Regions from separate parts of the Paraburkholderia sp. EG286B genome, predicted to be linked through region 2. Evidence: riboswitches for the same ligand, from Rfam matches in the RefSeq annotation. Region 2 holds a riboswitch; the other holds the start of a gene.
What was found. A riboswitch is a leader RNA that binds a small molecule or an ion and turns the genes downstream of it on or off. The one in region 2 is predicted to bind thiamine pyrophosphate.
Positions count from the first base shown of each region.

Region 1 (9,071 bases), on a different contig from region 2:
CGCCGTGGACCTCGGAGCGCTGCGCGTGATCGCGCTCGACTCGATGCAGCCGGGGCAAAGCGCGGGCACCCTCTGCGCGGCGCGCCTCGCGTGGCTCGCGCAGCAGCTCGACGCGGCGCGCGGCAAGCCCGTGATCGTCGCACTCCATCACCCGCCGTTCGACTGCGGCATCGGCCATATGGATGCGATTCGGCTCGACGACAGTGCCGCCCGGGCACTCGAAGCGCTCGTGGCGCAGCATCCCAACGTCGAGCGCGTGCTGTGCGGTCACGTGCACCGGCCCATGTTCGTGCGCTTCGGCGGCACGATCGCTGCGGCGGTGCCCGCGCCGGCCCACCAGGTCACGCTCGACCTCGCGCCCGATGCGCCCTCCACCTTCACGCTGGAGCCGCCCGCCTTCGCGCTGCATCGCTACGATCCGCAGGGCGGGATCGTAACCCATCATGAATACGTGGAGACATTCGACGGACCGTATCCGTTCTACGAGCCCTCGGGCGAGCTGATTGCCTGAAAGCGCGACTGGCGGCGCGCTCCCGGGCCGCCAGCGCGATTGTGCGCGCTCCGGTATGATCGGCACGCTCGAAGCCTGCCTTTCGTATCACCGGGCGCCGCCCGCATTCGCACATGTCCACACCTGATTCCGCAAACGCTGGCGCAGGCCAGTCGCTGCGCGGCCTGCTGCTCCTGCTCGCGACCATCGCGGGCGTCACGGTCGCGAACATCTACTTCAACCAGCCGCTGCTCGACGATTTCCGCCAGAGCTTCCCGGCCGGCGCCGCGTGGATCGGCGCCGTACCGGCCGGCACCCAGCTCGGCTACGCAGCGGGCATGCTGCTGCTTGCGCCGCTCGGCGACCGCTACGACCGCCGCCGCATCATCCTGCTGCAAACCGCCGGCCTGTGCGTGGCGCTGCTCGTCGCGGCCACGGCGCCCTCGCTTGCCGTGCTGGTCGGCGCGAGCCTCGCGATCGGCATCCTCTCCACCATCGCGCAGCAGGCCGTGCCGTTTTCCGCGGAACTCGCGCCGCCCGAGGCGCGCGGCCACGCGGTGGGCACGGTCATGAGCGGCCTCTTGCTCGGCATCCTGCTCGCGCGCACGGCGGCCGGTTTCGTCGGTCAGTACTTCGGCTGGCGCGCGGTATTCGGCGCGTCGATCGTCGCGCTGCTCGTGCTCGCGCTCGTGATCGTGAAGAAGCTGCCGAAGAGCCAGCCGACCTCGACGCTCGGCTACGGCAAGCTGCTCGGCTCGATGTGGCATCTCGTGCTGGAATTGCCGGGACTGCGTGAAGCATCGGCGACGGGCGCTTGCCTCTTCGCCGCGTTCAGCCTCTTCTGGCCCGTGCTCACGCTGCTGCTCGCGGGCGAGCCGTTCCATCTCGGGCCGCAGGCGGCGGGCCTGTTCGGCATCGTCGGCGCGGCGGGCGCGCTGGCCGCGCCGATGGCGGGCCGCTCCGCCGACAAGCGCGGGCCGCGCGCGGTCATCACGATGTCGATCGTGCTGATGGCGCTCGCGTTCGTGATCTTCGCGTTCTCCGGCACGAGCCTGATCGGCCTCGTGATCGGCGTGATCGTGCTCGACGTGGGCGTGCAGGCCGCGCAGATCTCGAATCAATCGCGCATCTACGCGCTGCGCCCCGAGGCGCGCAGCCGCGTGAACACGGTGTTCATGGTCTGCTACTTCATCGGCGGCGCGACCGGTTCCGCCGTGGGCGTGACCGCCTGGCACGCATTCGGCTGGATCGGCGTGTGCGCGGCGGGCATCGCATTCACGGCGCTCGCCGGCTGGATTCACCATGCGACGCGCCCGCGCATGGGCGCGGGCGCGCAGACCTCTTCCTGAGCGCTAGCGGCAAGCGCTATTTGCGGAACAGCAAGTCCGTCATATCGTCGGCATGCTCTTCCTCCGTCGCGAGGATCTGCTCGAAGATGCGCCGCGTGGTGGTGTCGTCGTGGCCGAGATAGTTGATGATCGCGCGATAGCTCTCGATGGCGATGCGCTCCGCAACCAGATTCTCGCGGATCATGTCCTTCAGGTCGGATCCTTCCTTGTATTCCGAGTGCGAGCGCTCGACCAGCGTCGCCGGCGAGAAGTCGGGCTCGCCGCCGAGCTGCACGATGCGGGCCGCGAGCATGTCGGCGTGCTGCTGCTCCTCGGTCGCGTGCTGGAGAAACTCGGCGGCCACCGACTCGGACTCGATGCCCTTCGCCATGAAATGGTGCCGCTTGTAGCGCAGCACGCACACGAGCTCGGTGGCGAGCGAATCGTTGAGCAGCTTGAGCACGGTCTGGCGATTCGCGGGGTAGTCCGGCGTGACCGGCCCCTGATCGAGATTGCGGCGCGCCTCATCGCGCACGCGCTTGAGATCGAACTCAAACGAAGCGTGTGTCTTCGACATCTGACTCTCCTTCGAACATGGCATGCATGAGTGGGATGGGCTTTGCATTGCGCGCGTCATCGGTGCATCACGCCTAGCAGCAGCGTGACCACGAAGACCACGAGGAAGATGTAGAACAGGATCTTGGCGATTTCGGCCGCGCCCGCAGCGATGCCCGTGAAGCCGAACACGGCGGCGATGATCGCAATGATGAAAAACACGATGGCGTAGTGAAGCATGGCGTAGTCCTCCTTGTGGGCGGATGCGCTGCGCTATGTCGCGCCTGCATCGGCGCTAGCGCAAGCAGCGGACCCGACGCATGCGTCCACGCCGACGCATGGCGGCACAAATGACCGGGCACGCGACATGCTGGTGAGTCGTCTCCTTTGACACCGTGGAGGACTTCCTCATGAAACGCCTGATTGCCCTCTTTCTCGTTACCGCTTCTGTGGCAGCGCTCTCGGCCTGCAACACGATGGCGGGTGCCGGCGAGGACGTTTCCGCAGGCGGCCACGCCCTCACGAACTCCGCGGAAAAGGCGAAATAGTGTCTGGCAGACGGTAAAGGCGCCGGGATGACGGCTAACGCCCGAAAGGCTGCCGGTCACCGGTGAACGATGAAGTCGCGGCCGCTGCTTGCCTCACGTGCGCAGCGGCCGCGCGCGCAACGCAGCGCGATGATGCGAAACGCGTCGCGAAGTCAGGATGAACTCAAGACGTGCGGCGGCGGTCGTCGAACAGGAACGACAAACCCACGCTGCCGAGAATCAGCACGGTCGCGACGACGGTTGCACTCGTGACCGGCTCGCCGAGCAGCAGCGCGCCGAGCGCGACGGCCACGACGGGATTCACGTACATGCAGCTGCTCGCGACGAGCGGGCTGGTATGGCGGATCAGGTAGCCATACGCGACATAGGCCGCCATCGTGCCGATGAAAAGCAGGTAGAGGAACGCGAGGAGCGGCAGGAAATGCAGCTCGCCCATGCGTTCGCCGCTGATCCACGCGACCGCCGTCGAAATGGCGCCGCCGAGGCCGATCTGCAGCGCCGTCGCGAGGAAGAGATCGGTCGGCAACGTGAGCTTGCCCGCCAGATGCGCACCGATTGCCCAGAAGAGCGCGCCGCACAGAATCGCGAGGCTGCCGCCCGCCGAGCCGGACGCGGCCCCGCCGTGGCTAAGGACGGCAATGCCGACGAGGCCGAGCGCGACCGCGGCCCATTCGGCCTTCGCCACGCGCCGCCCGGTGACCGCCGAGATCACAGTCGCGAACAGCGGCACCGTGGCGACCATCACGGCCGCCTTGCCGGTGCCCACCGTACGCATGCCGTAGGCGAGCATGCCGCTCGACAGGCCCACGAGCAGCGTGCCCACCACGCCCGCGTTGCGCACTTCGAGCAGCGTAGGCATGACGGGCCGCCGGCGCATGGCGAAGACGAACAGGCCGATCCCGGCGAGCAGATTACGCAAGCCGGAGAGCAGGAGCGGCGGGAACGAATAGAGCGCGACCTTCACGCCGAGATACGTCGAGCCCCAGACGAAGTAGACGACGGCGAGCGAAAGCGCGACGCGTCCGGTGCGCGACTGCGGCAGTCGCACGGCGCGCACGAAACGCCATAGCGCGGCTGCAACCTGCCGGGCCCCGGCGAATAAGGATTGAGTGTTCACGTGGAAAGGCAAACGGGGAGGCATCGACATTTCACCGCGGCAGGTGAAAGGCAGGACCGCGGGCGCCCCGCCAGCAAGGTGGCGGGACGGGTGAAGCTCGACGGCATGGTGCAGATGCGCAAGAACGCGAAAAAAAAGACGGAGTACGAAGGACACCCGGGACGGGCGAAGCGCATTATGCAACAACGCCGGGCGTTGCGGATGCTTTCAGGATGCTTTATGCGCGGCGATTCGTTGCGTGCGCGTCACAGTGGCAGCGGCGCAAGCCAGCACGGCCGATCGCGCACCATATCGACGTTCGCCGACCGGGTCACGCCACGCCGGTTGGATCGTGCTAGCATGACGCAACCTTTCGTTTAACTTTCATTAATCAGGTTTCGTACACGTCGCTCGCCATGCTTTCGCTCGTTTCGCGTCCCGTATTCGCCTTGCCGCCGCACCGTTTGCGCGGCGCGCCAGCGCGTGCACGCGCAAGGCGCGAGCGAACGGCGCCGTGGCCTCTCGACACCCGAGCGCGCACCCTGCCGCCCCTTTCCGCCCCGCTCTGCGCCGCCCGGCGCCCGCACTGAACCCGTCTCCCCCAATCCATCGGAGCCGTTCGGTCGGGCTCCGGGCCGATCCGTTACGCCCCGTTATGCCCCGCTGCGGCCCGCGCCCGATTGCGCGATTTCGCCCGCCGGCCCTCGCCGTTACCTCGAATCTTTTCTGGATCGCAAGGAAAACTGCCATGTCGAAGAAAATCCGTTACTTCACCGAACTCGATGTTGCCCGCCTCGAAAGATGCGCCGCCGAACCCGGCGCCGCCCCCGCGCGCCAGGCCATGCTCGACGAGCTGCTCGAACACGCCGTGATCGTGGAAGCGCGCGACATGGCCGCCAACGTCGTGACGATGAACTCGCAGGTCACGCTCGTCGATGAGCGCAACGGCGCCTCCCTCACGTACACCGTCGTCTATCCGCATGAGGCGAACGTCGACGCCGGGCGCCTGAACGTGTTCTCGCCCGCGGGTCTCGCGCTCCTCGGCGCGAAGCGCGGCAACGCCGTGCGCTTCACGACGCCGGGCGGCGCGGTCGAAACGCTGAAGATCGAACGCATCCTGTTTCAGCCGGAAGCCTCGCAGGATTTCACGCTGTAAGTTCCGCCGGCACGAAACACCGCGCCACACCGTGCCTGGCAGATCGCACGCGAGATGACACTTGCCAGACCGTCGCAGCGCGGTGTATCGTTTGGCCTTGCTTACGCGGGGGTCCTGCGTCATGCGCCGCATCGAACGAAAGTCGTGCAGCGTATTGCGCGGGTGAGAAATACCCTTTGAACCTGATCTGGATAATGCCAGCGCAGGGAAGCGTCCGGACTTCGCAACATCGCTCAACGCCTCACCTCATCACAGCGAAGTCCGTCCACGTTCCGTCTCGTCTCCTGCTAAGCCGCTGTTCCCACTTTGCTTTGCATGGAGAGAGAGACGCATGAACGCGAATCCCAAGTTCATTTCCGCCAACGCGCACGTCGACGAAGCCGCGATCGCGCCGCTGCCCAATTCCCGCAAGATCTACGTGACCGGTTCGCAACCCGATATCCGCGTGCCGATGCGCGAGATCACGCAGGCGGATACGCCCACGGGCTTCGGCGGCGAGAAGAATCCGCCGATCTACGTCTACGACACCTCGGGTCCGTACACCGACCCTGAAGCGAAGATCGACATTCGCGCGGGCCTGCCCGCGCTGCGTCAGGGCTGGATCGAAAAGCGCGGCGACACCGAAGCGCTGCCGGGCCTCTCCTCCGAGTACGGCCGCGAGCGCGCCGCCGACCCCGCGACGGCCGAGCTGCGCTTCCCCGGCCTGCACCGCACGCCGCGCCGCGCGACGGCCGGCAAGAACGTCACGCAGATGCACTACGCGCGTCAGGGCATCATCACGCCGGAGATGGAATACATCGCGATTCGCGAGAACCAGCGCCGCGCCGAGTATCTGGAAAGTCTCAAGGCCAGCGGCCCGAACGGCGCGAAGCTCGCCGCGATGATGGGCCGCCAGCATCCGGGCCAGGCGTTCGGCGCAGCCGCCTTCGGCGAGAACGCGCTCAAGGAAATCACGCCCGAGTTCGTGCGCGACGAAATCGCGCGCGGCCGCGCGATCATTCCCGCGAACATCAACCACCCGGAAAGCGAGCCGATGATCATCGGCCGCAACTTCCTCGTGAAGATCAACGCGAACATCGGCAATTCGGCGGTCACCTCGTCGATCGGCGAAGAAGTCGACAAGATGACGTGGGCGATCCGCTGGGGCGGCGACACGGTCATGGACCTCTCGACCGGCAAGCACATTCACGAAACGCGCGAGTGGATCATCCGCAACTCGCCGGTGCCGATCGGCACGGTGCCGATCTACCAGGCGCTCGAAAAGGTCAACGGCAAGGCCGAAGACCTCACGTGGGAAATGTTCCGCGACACGCTCATCGAGCAGGCTGAGCAAGGCGTGGACTACTTCACGATTCATGCGGGCGTGCGCCTGCAGTACGTGCCGCTCACCGCGAACCGCATGACGGGCATCGTCTCGCGCGGCGGCTCGATCATGGCCAAGTGGTGCCTCGCGCATCACAAGGAGTCCTTCATTTACGAGCATTTCGAAGAGATCTGCGAAATCATGAAGGCCTACGACGTGAGCTTCTCGCTCGGCGACGGTCTGCGTCCCGGCTCGATCTACGACGCCAATGACGAAGCGCAGCTCGGCGAACTGAAGACGCTTGGCGAGCTCACGCAGATCGCGTGGAAGCACGACGTGCAGGTGATGATCGAGGGCCCGGGCCACGTGCCGATGCAGCTCATCAAGGAGAACATGGATCTCCAGCTCGACTGGTGCAAGGAAGCGCCCTTCTACACGCTCGGGCCGCTCACCACCGACATCGCGCCGGGCTACGACCACATCACCTCCGGCATCGGCGCCGCGATGATCGGCTGGTTCGGCACGGCCATGCTCTGCTATGTCACGCCGAAGGAACACCTGGGCCTGCCGAACAAGGACGACGTGAAGGAAGGCATCATCACGTACAAGCTCGCGGCGCATGCGGCCGATCTCGCGAAGGGTCATCCGGGCGCCCAGGTGCGCGACAACGCTTTGTCGAAGGCGCGCTTCGAGTTCCGCTGGGAAGACCAGTTCAACCTCGGCCTCGACCCGGACAAGGCGCGCGAGTTCCACGACGAAACGCTGCCGAAGGACTCGGCCAAGGTCGCGCACTTCTGCTCGATGTGCGGCCCGCACTTCTGCTCGATGAAGATCACCCAGGACGTGCGCGACTTCGCGGCCAAGCAAGGCGTGAGCGACGACGAGGCCCTCAAGAAGGGTATGGAAGTGAAGGCGGTCGAGTTCATCAAGCAAGGCGCCGAAATCTATCAGCGCCAGTAAGCGCTGACTTCGGGCCGACTCAGGGCTCACTACGCCCCGGCGGGCGCTCGCCGTCCGCCGAAACATTTTCTAACGACTCCCACAACTCTCTGACAAGCGCACACACCCGGATACGGGTCGCGTGGCTAGGATGGGGATATCGAAGGTGTGGCGTGCGCGCCAGCGCACGTCGGACCGCCCACTCGAACGCATCATGCGTGGGGAGTCGAACAATGAATACGCTCAAACGTGCACGCACGCTACTCACGGTGACGACACTCGTCGCCGTGCTGGGCAGTCTTGGCGCTTGCGACAACATGTCGAGACGCGACCGCGATACGGTGATTGGCGCGGGCGTGGGCGGCGTGGCCGGCGCGGCGATCGGCGGCAATGCGCTCTCCACCGTGGGCGGCGCAGCGGTGGGTGGCGTGATCGGCAATCAGGTTGGCAAGTAAGTGGCAAACAGGCATTAGCGCCAGTACGAAGCGACGATGCGGCTGCACGACTGGCCGCACGATCGAAGCGACGGCACGCAACAGAAACGACACGGCAGGCAACACGCCATCCCAGGCGTGCATCAGGGAAGGATGCGCGGCGCAGACCCTCACGGGCTGCGCCGCGTTTGCTTGGGTCGATGCCATCGCAGCCACCGTGCTACGCGAAATATTCGGTTAACGATGCACAACACAAAGCGCGTTCGTACGGCGTAAGCTCAAGCGATCAGACGGCTCGGGCCTGATGGCGATCATCCTGCGCGGCCGTTCGCCACTCGCGGAGCCCGCCATGAAACGTCCGTCTGTGTTTGTGATCGCCGCCGCGAGCGCGCTCCCCGCGCTTTCCGGCTGCTACTACTACGCCCCCTACGGCTACCCGCCCTACTACTACGGCACCGTGCCCGTCGCGGCCACCCAGCAGGAAACCGTAGTCGCGCAAACGGCGCCGAACCCGGCTCCGGCCGCCATGCCCGACTCACAGTATCCGGGGCCGCTCTATCCTTCGCCGCCCGTGGCGATCGCCGTGCCCGCGTGGCCGGCCTATCCCGCTTATCCCGCCGCGTATCCCGCGTACTACCCTTACCCCGCGTACGGCTGGGGCTGGGGCGCGCCCGCCGTCTCGTTCGGCTTCGGCTACTGGGGCGGCGGCGGTGGGCACTGGCATCACTGACGCTCACGCTGCGCGCCACGCCGGCATATGCGCCGCAAAACAGTGCCGGACCGTACTTTCCCTCCTTGACGCTCCCGTGTCGTTATCTATCCTCCAAGTGGGCTAGCGGGGATTGAAGCACCGCCTTAACTCGGCCACCTGGCCGCGCACTGAACTCCACAGCCGACGACGCGCCCCGGCGCACGCTGTCACTGCTGCGCCGATAACGAACCAGCATAAAGGAGACGTGATGTTCCACCAGCTGTTGACCCCCATCGGCAATTCGCTGCTGTTTTCGTTTCTGATCGCCGTGCTGCCGATTCTCACCGTGCTCGCCCTGCTCGGCTGGGCGCGGCGGCCCGCATGGCAAGCCTCGCTAGCGGGGCTCGTAGTCGGTCTGATCGTCGCGATCGGCGGCTGGCAGTTTCCGGTCAATCTCGCGATCAGCTCGGTGCTCGCGGGCGTGGTGTTCGCGCTCTGGCCGGTGATGTGGATCGTCGTCACCGCGATCCT
Region 1 covers NZ_JBFRCF010000002.1:484,912-493,982, forward strand. Annotated here, with positions in the region: gene AB4Y42_RS05555 (phosphodiesterase) at 1-511, shown strand, start outside; gene AB4Y42_RS05560 (MFS transporter) at 625-1,839, shown strand; gene AB4Y42_RS05565 (bacterioferritin) at 1,856-2,395, opposite strand; gene AB4Y42_RS05570 (DUF1328 family protein) at 2,452-2,613, opposite strand; gene AB4Y42_RS05575 (entericidin A/B family lipoprotein) at 2,784-2,921, shown strand; gene AB4Y42_RS05580 (EamA family transporter) at 3,085-3,978, opposite strand; gene AB4Y42_RS05585 (hypothetical protein) at 4,129-4,398, shown strand; gene AB4Y42_RS05590 (GreA/GreB family elongation factor) at 4,766-5,173, shown strand; TPP riboswitch at 5,271-5,400, shown strand; gene thiC (phosphomethylpyrimidine synthase ThiC) at 5,505-7,436, shown strand; gene AB4Y42_RS05600 (glycine zipper 2TM domain-containing protein) at 7,649-7,870, shown strand; gene AB4Y42_RS05605 (hypothetical protein) at 8,199-8,579, shown strand; gene AB4Y42_RS05610 (L-lactate permease) at 8,809-9,071, shown strand, end outside.
Region 1: linked by a shared signal. The riboswitch ahead of thiC (phosphomethylpyrimidine synthase ThiC) and the one ahead of AB4Y42_RS33155 (FAD-dependent oxidoreductase) in region 2 are both predicted to bind thiamine pyrophosphate.

Region 2 (9,071 bases):
GGGCAGCGAGAGCTTGAGGTGCTCGGTGGCGAGCTCGTTGTTGTCGATGAAGTGCAGGTTGATGCCGCCGTGCTCGGTGGCGGGCGAGACCGATTCCTTCAGACGCGGCGAGTGCACCACACGCACGAATTCGCGCAGACGATTCACGGTAGCGCGCCATTCGACCAGCGTGGAGTAACTGTTGATGAACCACGAGAACGAGTCGCTCACGGTGCCGAACGCCTGCGAGATCTGCATCAGCACGCCGAACGTGAAGGCGCCCGCGAAGTAGCGCGGCGCGGCCACCACGAGCGGGAAGATGATGGCGATCTGGCCGTAGAAGCTCAGCACGAAGGTGAGGCGCTTCGTGTACTTCATCACGCGCCACCAGTTGTCCTTGATGTGCGCGAAGAGGCCCTGCGCGTTGCCGCGCTCGGTGTCCATGCCGTCGTAGAGGGCGATCTGCTCGGCGTTTTCGCGCAGGCGGATCAGGCCGAAGCGGAAGTCCGCTTCCACCTTTTGTTGTTGATAGTTGATCGACACGAGCGGGTGACCGACTTTCTGGATCACGAGCGAGCCGAACACGGCATAGAGCGCGGCGGCCCACACCATGTAGCCCGGAATGGCGAGCGGCTGCCCGCCCAGCGTGACGGTGAGCGCGCCCGCGAGCGTCCACAGGATCGTGATGAACGAGATGAGCGTGACGACCGTCGAGAGCAGGTCGAGCGTGAGCGACAGGGTGGTCGTGGCGAACGACTGGAGGTCGTCGCTGATCCGCTGGTCGGGGTTGTCGGCGAGGCGGTCGCGCTCGATGCGGTAGAACGCGCCCTTGCCGAGCCACTCGTTCAGGAACCGCGTGGTGAGCCACTGACGCCAGCGAAAGCCGAGCATCTGGCGCAGATACCGGCCATACACCGCGAGGATGATGAAGCCGAACGCCAGTTCGGTGAAGGTCATCAACAGCGGCGGGAAGCGCTTGACGTCCTTGGCCTGCAACGCGTTGTAGAACTCCGCGCTCCAGCCGTTCAGGCGCACGTTGATCCACACGACGAGCAGGTTCATCACGATGATCGCGACGAGCAGGCCCCAGGCGATCCAGCGTTCCTCGGAGACCCAGTAGGGCTTGATCAGGCTCCACGCGGTGATCTTCTGATGCTCGTTCTGATCGGGCGTGGCGCGGGCAGGTTGGTTGGTCATGTGCGTCCTGAAGGTGTGGCGGCCCGCTGGGGGCATGCGCCGCGCGCCGCACGGCGGCAGCGTTGCAGCGATTTTTGCAGCGATTCTGTCGTCGGGCGCTTAAGTGAGTCTTAACGGGTCACAGGCGGAGCCAAAACTGGCGCCAGGCGTGGACAAAAGCGCACGCCGGCGCCGCCGTAGCGTGGCGCCCATTGTCTCACCGCGCGGGCTTGCGAGGCGAAAGAGGCGGGTTCAGGGCATTGTGCCAGACCACGTCCCCCGGTTCCGTCGAGGTTTGCGGGCCGCGCGCGTTTTGTGGTCTAATCATCGTTGACGAAACAGGGGTGCTTCACCGGTATGCCGGGCATGCCGCCAGTGAGGCTGAGAGAAACCCTTTGCACCCGATCCGGGTAATACCGGCGCGGGAAGTTTCCAGAAAGTCTTGGCCGGCGCCCAGCCTGGGTTTTGAAAAGGCGGGGGCGCCAGGTTTCCCGCCGGGCTGCGCTTTGGGCGCATGGGTTCGTACGCATTCCGTACGGGCCGTCTGCGCCGCATAGCCTCCACGGTCGGCCTTGCCAGCCGGTTTCGTCCTTGGGTACGTCTGCTGCTGCCGTACGGAAAGGATACGATGACCGCCTATTCTCTTTGTTCCCCGATTCTTATCGCGTTCGCCTTGCGTGACGGAGCATCGTCATGAGCCGCGCCCGCAACCATAACGTGGGCGGCGTGCCCGACTTCGCCGTGCTCGGCGGCGGCCTGAGCGGCCGGCTCGTCGCGTGGCGTCTGGCCGGCGAGGGCCATCGCGTCGCGCTTTATGAGCGTGGCGGGCCCGAAGGCGGCGAAGCCGCCGCCTGGGTCGCGGCGGCCATGCTTGCGCCGCTCGCGGAGGCCGCTGTCGCCGAACTGCTCATCACCGAGCTTGGCGTCGCGTCGCTCGAAACCTGGCCGCGCATCCTGGCCGAGCTGCCGGAGCCCGTGTTCTTCCAGCGCAACGGCACGCTCGTGGTCTGGCATAGCGCCGATCGCACCGAAGCCCCGCTCTTCGAGCGCCGCGTGCGCGCCAACGCGCCGCGCTCGCTCGCCGATGCCAACTTCGTCGCGCTCGCCGGTGCGCAGCTCGACGCCGCCGAACCGGCGCTCGCCGGGCGCTTCGCGCGCGGCTGGCTGCTCGAAGGCGAGGGCCAGCTCGACAACCGCCAGGCCCTGGCCGCGCTGGCGGCGGGGCTCGCCGCGCGCGGCGTGGATACCCACTGGCACACCACGGTCGACGAGGCCAATCCGCCGCCCGCGCGCGTGACGATCGACTGCCGCGGGCTGGGCGCCAAACCTTCGCTGCCGGGATTGCGCGGCATTCGCGGCGAAGTCGCGCGCGTGCACGCGCCCGGCATCACGCTCACGCGCCCGGTGCGGCTCCTGCATCCGCGCTATCCGCTCTATATCGCGCCCAAGGAACACGATGTCTTCGTGATCGGCGCGACCGAGATCGAAGGCGAGGACCGTTCGCCCGTGAGCGTGCGCTCGGCGCTCGAACTGCTGAGCGCGGCGTTTGCGGTGCATCCGGCGTTCGGCGAGGCGCGCATCCTCGAGTTGAATACGCAGTGCCGCCCGACGCTGCCCGACCACCGCCCGGCGCTCATCTGGGACGGCAAGACCACGCTGCGCGTGAACGGCCTCTATCGGCACGGCTTCATGATCGCGCCGGAAGTCGCCGACGAAGCCGCGCGCGTCGCCCAGGCGCTGCTCGACGCCCGCGTGAGCGATGCCGATTCCTTCGAGTCGCTGCGCCGCGCGTCGCGCTGGGGCGAGATGCTGCACGCGCAGGGCGCGCACGAGCCGGCCTGACGCCTCACCAGAAACAATCCGCAGTTTGAGAACGTATTTGCCATGGACATTCATATCAACCAGAAGCCGATCACGCTGCCCGAGGGCGCGACTGTCGCCGATGCGCTCGCCGCATTCGGCGCGCGTCCGCCGTTCGCCGTCGCCCTGAACGGCGATTTCGTGGCGCGCACCCAGCATGGCGCGCGCTCGCTCCAGGCGGGCGACCGCCTCGACGTCGTGAGCCCCGTGGCCGGCGGCTGAGCCTCGCTCGCCCAAGCCCGCGGTCGCGCGCATCGTATGCATCGCGAGCGCTTTCACGACACCGCAAAGGATTCCAACCCATGACCACCACCTCCACTGCCGACGCGCTCACGCTCTACGGCGAAACCTTCGCGAGCCGCGTGCTGCTCGGCACGTCGCGCTATCCGTCGCTGCAGTCGCTCGCCGACTCGATGGCGGCCGCGCGCCCCGGCATGATCACCGTCGCGCTGCGCCGCCAGATGAACGAGGGCACCGCCGAGGCCGGCTTCTTCGACCTGCTCAAGCGCCACGGCGTGCCGCTCCTGCCGAACACGGCCGGCTGCCTCACAGTCAACGAGGCGGTGACGACGGCGCACATGGCGCGCGAAGTCTTCGAAACCGACTGGATCAAGCTCGAACTGATCGGTGACGACTACACGCTGCAGCCCGACCCGGTCGGCCTGATCGAGGCCGCGTCGCGCCTCGTGAAGGATGGCTTCAAGGTGCTGCCGTATTGCACCGAGGATCTCGTGATCGGCCGGCGTCTGCTCGACGCGGGTTGCGAGGCGCTCATGCCATGGGGGGCGCCGATCGGCACCGGCAAGGGCGTGATCAACCCCTACGGCTTGCGCGTGCTGCGCGAGCGCTTGTCCGATGTGCCGCTGATCGTCGATGCGGGCCTGGGCGTGCCTTCGCACGCGTGCCAGGTGATGGAGTGGGGTTTCGACGGCGTGCTGCTCAACACGGCCGTTTCGCAGGCCACGCATCCCGCGGCGATGGCGCGCGCGTTCGCGCAGGGCGTCGAGGCGGGACGCGCCGCGTTTCTCGCCGGACCGATGGCCGAGCGCGAAGCGGCGGTCGCGAGCACGCCCGTGGTGGGCATGCCTTTCTGGCACCAGGATGGAGACAAGCGATGACTGAAACGCTGCGCCTGCAGGACCGCGAACTGTTCTGGCCGCCCGCCGACGAACTCACCGAAACGGCGGAGCGCATCCGCGCGCGCCTGGGCGACTGGCAGCCCACGCATGCGCCGTGGCGCATCTGTCTCACGCCGCCCGACGCGCCCAACGGCGGCGATCTGATCATCGTGACCGACGCGGCGCCGCATCTGGCCAACATCGCGCGCTGGATGACCGACGGCGCGGGCGTGATCGAAGCCGCGGGCGAACACCCGAAGGCGGCGCGCGCCACGCTGCATCTGGGCGGCGAGCGGTACGCGCTCGAGGGCGAGCTGGCGGAAGACTGGATCCCGGCGCTGGCGGCCTTCCTCGACTGCGGCTTCGATCCGCACGACGCGCTCGTGCTCGCGCTCGCCTGGCGCGACGGCGACGAGCAGCAGGCCGACGCCTGGCCCGTCGACATCGAGCGTTTTCCGCGCGTGCTGGGCCTGCCTGCCGCGCCCGCGCAGCCGTTCGCGCCGTGTCCCGCGAAGCTCGGCCTGTATCCGGTGCTGCCTACGGCCGGGTGGGTCGAGCGCGTGCTCGACTACGGCGTGACGACGGTGCAGCTGCGCAGCAAGCAGCCGAAGTCGCCGGCGCTCACGAGCGAAATCGAGCGCTGCGTCGCCGCCGGCCGCAAGCACGACGCGCAGCTCTTCATCAACGATCACTGGCAGGAGGCCGTCGCGGCCGGCGCTTATGGCGTGCACCTCGGCCAGGAAGACCTGCGCGAAGCCGACCTCGGCGCGATCGCGGTGGCCGGCGTGCGTCTTGGTCTCTCGACTCACGGCTACTTCGAGATGCTCACGGCGCTGCATTTCCGTCCGAGCTACCTCGCATGCGGCGCCGTCTTCGCCACCACGACCAAGGCCATGCCGACGGCCCCCCAGGGCCTCGCGCGTCTGGCCCGCTACGTGAAGCTGCTGGACGGCGTCGTGCCGATGGTGGCGATCGGCGGCATCGACGGCAACGTGCTGCCCGAAGTGCTCGCCACGGGCGCCGGCAGCGCAGCGGTAGTGCGCGCCGTGACCGAGGCGGCCGACCCGGCTGCCGCGGTTGCTGCATTGCGCAACGCGTTTACGCAATAATGGTCCGCCCTGGCATCGGGCTGCGCCGCGTGCGCGGCCAGGTGCCGAGGGGGCCGCAACCCGCAGCAGCGGGCGCTTGCGGCTTACATCAACGGGTCCAGGGGCGCCACGGCAGGTTTTCCACGATGGCCCTATAATCCCGCCTTCGTGTAAATGGACTGTCTGCCACGTGCCCTCAACCTCTGAGACCCTGCTGGAGCTGCGCGACGTCGACTTCGGATACGGCGACCGGCTCGTCCTGTCCGGCCTGAACATGCGCTTCCCGCGCGGTCAGGTAGTGGCGGTCATGGGCGGCTCCGGTGGCGGAAAAACGACAGTGCTGCGTCTGATCGGCGGCCTCGTTCGCGCCCAGCGCGGCCAGGTGCTGTTCGGCGGGCAGGACGTCGGTGCGCAATCGCGCGACGGCCTCTACGCCCTGCGCCGCAAGATGGGCATGCTCTTCCAGTTCGGCGCGCTCTTCACCGACATGTCGGTGTTCGAGAACGTCGCCTTCGCCCTGCGCGAGCACACCGACCTGCCTGAAGCGCTGATCCGCGACCTCGTGCTCATGAAGCTCAACGCCGTCGGCTTGCGTGGCGCGCGCGACCTCGCGCCTTCGGAAATTTCCGGCGGCATGGCGCGTCGCGTGGCGCTGGCGCGCGCCATCGCGCTCGACCCCGAGCTCATGATGTACGACGAGCCGTTCGCGGGTCTCGACCCGATTTCGCTCGGCATCACCGCGAACCTCATCCGCACGCTCAACGACGCGCTCGGCGCAACCTCGATCCTCGTCACGCACGACGTGCCCGAGTCGTTCGCGATCGCCGACTACGTGTACTTCATGGCGAACGGCCGGGTGCAGGCGCAGGGCACGCCGGCCGAGCTGCGTGCCTCGACCGACCCGATCGTGCGCCAGTTCATCGACGGCGCGCCGGACGGCCCGTTCCGGTTCCATTACCCGTCGAACCTGCCGCTCGAAGCGGACTTCGGCATTGGCGGAGGCCGCTCATGATCGGCGCCATCAGCTCGATCGGGCGCACCGTGCTCGACACGATCGCGCGCGCGGGGCATGCGACGCGCTTTTTCGTGCGCCTCGTGCTCGAATTCTTCCCGCTGCTGCGCCGGCCGCGTCTTGTCACGAAGCAGATCCACTTCGTCGGCAATTATTCGCTCTTGATCATTGCCGTGTCGGGCCTGTTCGTGGGCTTCGTGCTCGGGCTGCAGGGCTATTACACGCTCAACCGCTACGGCTCCGAGCAGGCGCTCGGGCTGCTGGTTGCGCTGTCGCTCGTGCGTGAGCTCGGGCCCGTCGTCACCGCGCTCTTGTTCGCGGGCCGCGCGGGCACCTCGCTCACGGCCGAGATCGGCCTCATGAAGGCGGGCGAGCAACTCACGGCCATGGAGATGATGGCGGTGGACCCCGTGCGCGTGGTGGTCGCGCCGCGCATGTGGGCGGGCGTGATCGCCATGCCGATCCTCGCGGCCATCTTCAGCGCGGTCGGCATTCTGGGCGGCTACGTGGTGGGCGTGGTGCTGATCGGCGTGGACGCCGGCGCGTTCTGGTCGCAAATGCAGGGCGGCGTGGACGTCTGGACCGACGTGGGCAACGGCGTTGTGAAGAGCATCGTGTTCGGCTTCGCCGTGACCTTCACCGCGCTCTATCAGGGCTATGAGGCGAAGCCCACGCCCGAGGGCGTGTCGCGCGCGACCACCAAGACGGTCGTGTACGCGTCGCTCGCGGTGCTCGGCCTCGACTTCCTGCTCACCGCGCTGATGTTCAGCTAAAGACGCCGGGCAGCGACCCGGCGGCGCGGCGCGCATGTGAGCGACGCCGCAACGGATTCTCATTGGGATGACGATGAAAAAGAATGCTCTCGACTTCTGGGTCGGTCTGTTTGTGGTGCTGGGCTTTATCGCGCTGCTGTTTCTCGCGCTGAAGGCCGGCAACATGAGTTCGCTGTCGTTCCAGGCCACCTACCCGGTGAAGCTCAAGTTCGACAATATCGGCGGCCTCAAGCCGCGCGCGCCGGTGAAGAGCGCGGGCGTGACCGTGGGCCGGGTGGCCTCGATCGGCTTCGACTCCAACACCTATCAGGCGCTGGTGACGATCGACCTCGACCAGCAGTACCAGTTTCCGAAGGACACGTCGGCGAAGATCCTGACGTCGGGTCTGCTCGGCGAGCAGTACATCGGCCTCGAGCCGGGCGGCGATTCGGAAATGCTCAAGGCCGGCGACACCATTTCGATGACGCAGTCGGCCATCGTGCTCGAAAACCTGATCGGCCAGTTCCTCTATAGCAAGGCGGCGGATTCGGGCGCCACGAAGGCGTCCAGCGGCGCGAGCACGGATGCGGCGCCTGCTGCCGCGCCCGCACCGGCGCCGGCCCCATCGCCTGCACCGGCGCCTGCACCGGCGGCTTCGGCGGCCCAATAAGAAGGAGAAAAAGAATGACGACCATACGCATGCGCGCCATTACGCTTGGCGTCGCAGCGCTCGCACTCGGGGGTTGTTCGACGGTGCAGACGCCGTCGAAGGAAGATCCATGGGAAGGGTTCAACCGCACGGTGTACACGTTCAACGACAAGGTTGACACGTACGCGCTCAAGCCGGTGGCGCAGGGCTACGTGAAGGTGACGCCGCAGCCCGTGCGCGACAGCGTGACGAACTTCTTCGCGAACATCGGCGACGTGTACAACGCCGCGAACAACTTCCTGCAGCTGAGGATCACCGACGGTGTCGAGGACATCATGCGGATCGTGATCAACACGGTCTTCGGCCTCGGTGGCCTGTTCGACGTCGCGACGCTCGCGAAGCTGCCCAAGCACAACCAGGACTTCGGTCTCACGCTCGGCCACTATGGCGTGCCGCCCGGTCCGTACCTCGTGCTGCCGCTGTTCGGTCCGAGCACGGTGCGTGACGGCGTCGGCCTCGTGCCCAACTACTTCATCAACCCGCTCACCTATGTGGATCCGGCCGCGCTGTCGTGGGGCCTCTACGGCCTGAACGTGGTGAGCACGCGCGCCAACCTGCTGGGCGCGAGCGACCTGCTCGAAGGCGCGGCGATCGACAAGTACTCGTTCATCCGCAACGCCTATCTGCAGCGTCGCCGCTACCTGTTGTCGGATGGCCGCGCGTCGTCGGACAACAGCAACCTGCCAGACTACGGCGATGGCGCGCCGCTGCCGAAGTACGACGACACCGACGAGGGCGCGGCGGCCCCCGCTTCGGGTGCGGCTGCCGGTGCGGCCGTGCCCGCTTCGGGCACTGCGCCTGCGGCCACGCCGAATGCGGCCAGCATGGTGCCCGCCAACCCGAACGGCGCAACGACCGCCCCGGCCACGCTGGAAGGCCCGGCCGGCGCCGCGGCGCCCGTGGGCGCATCGGAAACCACGGTGCCGGGCGACCAGATGATTCCGCCTGCGCGCATCGGCTTCCCGAGCATGCTGCGGCTGCACTGAGCACTGCGCTCCGGCATGCTGGAACGCCTCGTCGGAGCGTTCGTCTGACGTATACGTCTGACGTAACAAGCAGAAACGCTTGTCGCACTTTGCTGGCGGTTTTGACACAGCGCGATAGATCTCGCGTGATATCGTTGGTTCCAACGGGGCGATGTCCCCCAACTAGCAGGGCTCGATATGAAAAAATTCTTTCTGTACCCGTTTTTCGCCATGTTTCTTTCGTTTGCCGGCGGCGCGTTCGCTCAGACGGTAGACACCAGCAATCCCGACGCGATGGTCCAGACGGTCACGCAGCAGGTCATGAGCCAGATCAAGGGTGACAAGTCCATCCAGTCCGGCGACATCAGCAAGATCACGCAGCTCGTGAACGAAAAGATCCTGCCGTACACCG
Region 2 covers NZ_JBFRCF010000020.1:76,402-85,472, forward strand. Annotated here, with positions in the region: gene AB4Y42_RS33150 (ABC transporter ATP-binding protein/permease) at 1-1,176, opposite strand, end outside; TPP riboswitch at 1,486-1,600, shown strand; gene AB4Y42_RS33155 (FAD-dependent oxidoreductase) at 1,849-2,997, shown strand; gene thiS (sulfur carrier protein ThiS) at 3,040-3,237, shown strand; gene AB4Y42_RS33165 (thiazole synthase) at 3,318-4,133, shown strand; gene thiE (thiamine phosphate synthase) at 4,130-5,242, shown strand; gene AB4Y42_RS33175 (ABC transporter ATP-binding protein) at 5,412-6,233, shown strand; gene mlaE (lipid asymmetry maintenance ABC transporter permease subunit MlaE) at 6,230-7,006, shown strand; gene mlaD (outer membrane lipid asymmetry maintenance protein MlaD) at 7,074-7,655, shown strand; gene AB4Y42_RS33190 (VacJ family lipoprotein) at 7,670-8,680, shown strand; gene AB4Y42_RS33195 (ABC transporter substrate-binding protein) at 8,858-9,071, shown strand, end outside.